Regions from separate parts of the Shewanella sp. CAL98-MNA-CIBAN-0140 genome, predicted to be linked through region 1. Evidence: riboswitches for the same ligand, from Rfam matches in the RefSeq annotation. Region 1 holds a riboswitch; the other holds the start of a gene.

Region 1 (3,076 bases):
TGACTTGGGCTTTACTTAAAAACTGACATTCATCAATCAATACACAGTGAATTTTTTGCTCATGATTCGAAGTCGAAATTAACTCAGTTAAATTATCGGTGCTACCGAATACCTGTGCCTCAGTTTCAATACCAATACGCGATGCCACTTTACCAACACCATAACGATTATCTATTGATGCCGTCATCACTAACGTGTGCATACCGCGCTCACGATAATTATAAGAAGACTGCAGTAATGACGTTGATTTACCGGCATTCATCGCCGAATAGTAAAAATACAGTTGCGCCAAAGTTAAGCGTCCTAATGTTTAGCCAGATAATATCGTCCATATTACCTTTTCTAGCATCGTAATGAAAAACAAAAATGGCGTATTCGTTACCCATACGCCATTTTTCAATGCGACACAAAGTGAGACCATTCAGCTGAACAAGACCATCATTTACAAAAAGCAGCCTTATTCATATCGCGCATTTTCTAGCCCAAAAGCGCAGGATCACAATACTGATCACAAATAATATCGAGCAACAAACAAGCCCGGCCATTAATGAACCGGTAAAACCAAGTACGATATAACCCACTAAACTAATCAAGGCCGCAATAAGTGCATAAGGCAACTGAGTCACAACATGGTCAATATGATGGCAACTGGCTCCGGTTGATGACAAAATCGTGGTGTCTGAAATAGGCGAACAATGATCACCAAATACAGCACCAGAAAGCACCGCTGCCAGCATAGGTAACATCATAGTGCTATCACTGCCCATCGCCATATCGGCCGCTATCGGTAGCATAATGCCAAAGGTGCCCCAACTCGTTCCGGTTGAAAATGCGGTAATGCCAGCTAATAAAAATAACATTGCTGGTAACAAAGCAAATGGAATGTTGTCAGTAGCCAAACTGGCCATGTACTTACCGGTTTCAAGCTGACCAATTACGCTGGAAATAGTCCAAGCAAATAATAAAATGTAAATTGCAGGTAGCATTGAACGTGCACCAACAGACATTCCTTTGAACAGCATAGTCAGCTCAACTTTCTGCTGGAACGCTAACAATACGGTGACAATCAATCCCACTAAAGATCCAAAAAATAGAGAAAAACTGACGTCTGTATTTTCGAATGCGCCTAACACACTAAACACTTGGTCTTTGGCTACTAATGCCTCAGCGCCACTGGAAACCATAAAGTAAACGGTCGCAAACACTAATATGGCGATAGGTAAAAACAACCCAATCACTTTACCGGTGTCAGCTTCCGGTAAATCGGTCACGGCGCCAGGTGGCTTGCCTTTTGATTCATCAAATAAGTTACCTCGAAGTGCATTAAATTCATGCTGGCGCATTGGACCCACATCTAAGCCAAAAATCGCCACACACACTAATAACAGTAACGAGAACAACGCATAAAAGTTCATTGGGATCATTTGAATGAACACACTTAGATGACCAGAATCAGCAAAACCATGTGCCGTTAAAATACCGCCAATGAGCGCAATAATATATGCCCCCCAGCTCGATACAGGAGAAATAACGCAAATAGGAGCTGCAGTAGAGTCAAGAATATAGGCGAGTTTAGCGCGTGAAATATGATATCTGTCTGTAATAGGTCGAGAAATAGAACCCACAACTAAACTGTTGAAGTAATCATCAATAAAGACTACACAACCGAGAAAAATGGTCATTAACTTAGCATCACGCTTATTACGAATGCGCAGTTTAGCCCAATCGGCAAACGCTCGAGCCGATCCACTCACGGTGATCAGCGCAGTGATCATCCCAAGTACAATTAAAAACCCTAGAATATAGACATTCCATGAACTCAGTTCACCGTCTTTCCAGACAAGCTGGCTAGCGGTTTGCACGATATACTCACCCGTTCCAACCAGCGAAAACTGAGTGAGCAATAAGGCACCAAAAATAATACCTAAACCTAAGGATAATAAAACTTTACGGGTTAATATGGCTAACGTAATTGCCACAAGAGGAGGCAATACAGAAAGAGCCGAATCGGCATAACTTGTCATCATAATAGTTAATTTATGTCTTCGCTGGATACGAATGAAGCAACACTAGAAATAAGACTAAGCATACACAGAAAGCATATGCACAACTTACTAGTAGCACTCCACAGCAATACCCATTTAATATGAATATCATTATTTTTATCTTATCGATAAAAAACACCATGACAGTGCAGTCCCTTTCAAGAACTGCCCCAACAAATGCGCTTGATAGACCCATTTGCTTCGGCATTGCATCCTTTTATGTTGAATTATTGGCATCACCCAATTCAACATGACTTTTATGCAACGCACCTCTACTTTTGTTGTTTGCACTTAAAGCTCATTACAAACAGCGCGAACATACAACCATAAGTAGCATATGCAATGCCAGTAAAAAAACACTTAACGGAAGTGCAAATAACAATAACACCAATTTAAACTACAACCTCTTAGCATTAATGTAACGTTTTTACATAAAACACACGCTAGCGTAACGGGCACAGAAATAGCAACGGCATACAAGCGTCGACATTTGGACAGAAACCTCTTTTCAAGATCAGGATAGATCCAGTAATAATCCAAAAGTAATCCAATAAAAAGGTTTCTACCTTATGAGTAGAAACCTTTTAGAATCAATCGACAAGACGCTCAATAACACTTCTACATCAGTAGCCATTGCTGACTAGATCAACTCGCATCTCTCTAATTTAAGCCCGATTATACGAGATTATTCAGTGCTGGTACCGCTTCAAATAAATCGGCAACCAGTCCATAATCAGCCACTTGAAAAATAGGTGCTTCTGGATCTTTATTAATCGCTACAATCACTTTTGAATCTTTCATACCGGCAAGATGTTGAATCGCACCAGAAATACCTACCGCAATATACAAGTCAGGTGCGACAATCTTACCCGTTTGACCCACTTGTAAATCGTTTGGCACAAAACCAGCATCCACAGCCGCACGAGATGCGCCAACAGCCGCGCCTAGTTTATCTGCCAATTGCTCTAATAAAGCAAAGTTCTCACCGTTACCCATGCCACGGCCACCAGACACAATAATGCCTGCATTAC
Region 2 (3,076 bases), on a different contig from region 1:
CCTTGTGGAGTAACCAAAGAGCGGCTATTAATTTCTAGGCTCCAGCCGTTAAAGCGGTAAAACTCAACAGAACCTTTTTCTTCGGTTTCCGCCGCCGCATTATTAACGCGAGTTAACAGGTTACGGGCACGGATCGTTAATTCGCGAGGGTTGAATGGTTTAGTGATATAGTCATCTGCACCAATTTCAAGCCCTAAAATTTTATCAACTTCATTATCTCGACCGGTCAAGAAAATAAGACCGATGTTATTAATTTCACGTAGTTCACGTGCTAATAATAAGCCGTTTTTACCTGGTAAGTTAATGTCCATAACAACAAGGTTTATCTTGTTTTCTTGCATGGCTCTATGCATTTCTGCGCCGTCATTGGCTTCGGTGACAACATAGCCTTCAGCTTCAAAAATACTGCGCAATGTATTACGAGTTACTGCTTCATCTTCAACAATTAAAATGTGCGGATTTTGCATAATATATACCTGATTTTATAAAATTCGATTCTAGCCACGGTGTGCTAATAGATTGCAATAGCGCGTTAACATATGCGCTATTATTCCGATATTTTTGGGTGTTTATCTATGTCTACCCTGAATTAAACACTCTCTATAAACTCGATGACGTAACGCTTAATGCGGGTTACTGAGTCTGCTTGCGTTAACTAATTGCCATTACGCTAAGGTACGCGTTTACACTTATGCATGATGGTGTAAAAAGTGGTGTAAAATTTGTTGCACCTAGGCTTACTTACTATGAATGCCATTTAGAAAGATAGTTCCTTCCTGTCGCAAACTTATTTAATCGTATTAATGTTTTATCAAATGTAGAACAAATTTAGTACGACTGTAAACTTTACATCAATAAATCTTCACGCTCACAACAATATATGCTGAGATTTTCAGGTGTATGTAGCCAACTTTGCTACAATGATTTAATAGTGCGTGATGCTATTGTACTCGTTTTAGGCATTTGTTAACAAATTAAATGTTAAAAAATTAATATAACAGTCAAGTATATAAAAGATTAATATTACTAAGTTGATAATAATAAATGATTTTTAAGTATTAAACTGGTGATTAGATCGCAAATCTTTTCGATATCTAACCTAATTGTTAGACTCATTTTGGCTTAATTAACGAAAAAATATTATGGAAAATGTTATCGATACATTGTGGTATGAATATCAAACGACTCATTTTTTGTTCACCCAACGCCTTTCTAATGATTTCCCATTTGCTATAGTTACCGCTCATAACCCCCGGGGGACTAGCCTCTCACCGAGTCAAAATCGTTTACTTGATCATCAGCTTCAATCTAAAATCCAACAGTATAATCGGCCCTATCGTGCCTTAATCGGTGCGGCCGCTGATTGGTCACATATGGAAAAAAGCTGGGCAGTTTTTATTGATAAAGAACAGGCTGTTGAGCTAGGAAGAGAGTTAAATCAACATGCAATTTATTACGTTAATCAAGGTTTGATATCTCTGGTTGCGTGTCTTGATACCATCAAACCTGACGTTGAAATGGGCGCATTTAATCAGCGATTACGGCTGGTTAATGAACTGCCAGAGATTAGTTTCTATACTGGATGAGCGCTGGGTTAATTTAGAGCGCTTAATCGCTACTGAATGTTTTGAGTCATTAATCGAGACAATAAAATATATATTGTCTCGATTAATTGCGTTATTTGGTTTTTTTTGCGTATATATTGGCTTTTTTCTAATATAGAACAATGACAGATCCGCTATCGCTACGACAGATTATCTAACAACAAAGATATTTTTATCAAAACAGTGTTTTTTTACTGGGTTTGTTGATTGACTTGTTAGGGCATTTGTTGCTATTTTCAACAGCTCTCCTTCGGGAGAAACAGAAGAGGAGCGTTAACTAGGTAGTAAGTGAGAGGATGCCAGTCCGATGACAACTTATGATGGAGATTAGCGCCGAGGTATCAGTTTGTTTGGCGAACATTGATATCGGTCGTTTAGGCTGAATCCTAACGATTGTCACCTTTTTTTGGTGGAGAGCTTCTGGTGATGATTGCTGTTTCCCTTCTATAAGGGTGCGTTATCTTAGCACCAGGCTCTTCGAACGTAGTGTGTTCGGAGCGTATATCATGTTAGTAAATCACGTCTTATTTTCTAGTCTTTGGCAAACTGCGGAGGCATCAGTATGAGCATTATCTCTGAAACTGTTGTTCTTGAAACCGTGGTGCCTGAAATAGCCACATCAGAATTAGTCGTAGCCAAATTTGGCGGTACGTCGGTTGCTGATTACGCCTCTATGAGTCGTTGTGCCAATATTGTCTTGGCTAACCAAGCCACTCGTCTCGTGGTGGTGAGTGCCTCCAGTGGTGTCACCAATTTATTAGTTGAGCTGACTCAAGCTAATGTCAACGATGAACGACGACTAGTACTCCTTAAGCAAATTGCTCAAATTCAATATGCGATTCTCGATGAATTAGGCCGTCCACAAGACGTGGCGGCCAGTATTGATAAAATTCTGAGCCGAATGTCAGTATTAAGTGAATCGTTAGAACTTGATCGCAGCAAAGCGATTATGGACGAATTGCTGTCAACGGGTGAGCAATGTTCATCGATTTTATTTTCAGCGGTTATTCGGGAAAAAGGCACCGCTTCAAATCATTTCGATGTGCGTCAGGTGCTGCGTACCGACAGCTATTTTGGCCGTGCAGAACCACAGATTGAAGTCATTTCAACGCTTGCTGGTGATTTTTTAAAACCCTTACTTGCTCGTTATATCATTGTCACCCAAGGATTTATTGGAGCTGATGACAGTGGCCGAACCACAACATTAGGCCGTGGTGGCAGTGATTATTCGGCGGCATTACTGGCTGAAGCGCTCCGTGCCACAGCGGTTGAAATTTGGACCGATGTCGCCGGTATTTATACCACTGATCCACGGCTTGCCCCTAATGCGCGTCCCATTGCCGAAATTAGCTTTAATGAGGCGGCTGAGATGGCCACCTTTGGCGCTAAAGTATTGCATCCCGCCACCATTTTACCGGCTGTGAGACAAAAAATTCAGGTGTTTGTGGGATCAAGTAAAGCCCCTGAAATGG

Evidence for each region. Region 1 has a riboswitch for lysine ahead of AAEY93_RS17230 (Na+/H+ antiporter NhaC family protein). Riboswitches for the same ligand answer to the same signal wherever they lie in the genome.
Region 2: linked by a shared signal. The riboswitch ahead of lysC (lysine-sensitive aspartokinase 3) and the one ahead of AAEY93_RS17230 (Na+/H+ antiporter NhaC family protein) in region 1 are both predicted to bind lysine.

The regions. Positions count from the first base shown of each region.
Region 1 is NZ_JBEOPI010000040.1:23,232-26,307, forward strand. It holds gene AAEY93_RS17225 (thymidine kinase) at 1-292, opposite strand, end outside; gene AAEY93_RS17230 (Na+/H+ antiporter NhaC family protein) at 462-2,027, opposite strand; lysine riboswitch at 2,111-2,328, opposite strand; gene AAEY93_RS17235 (electron transfer flavoprotein subunit alpha/FixB family protein) at 2,721-3,076, opposite strand, start outside.
Region 2 is NZ_JBEOPI010000009.1:82,607-85,682, reverse strand. It holds gene arcA (two-component system response regulator ArcA) at 1-467, opposite strand, end outside; gene AAEY93_RS06735 (DUF3293 domain-containing protein) at 1,143-1,586, shown strand; lysine riboswitch at 1,860-2,032, shown strand; gene lysC (lysine-sensitive aspartokinase 3) at 2,167-3,076, shown strand, end outside.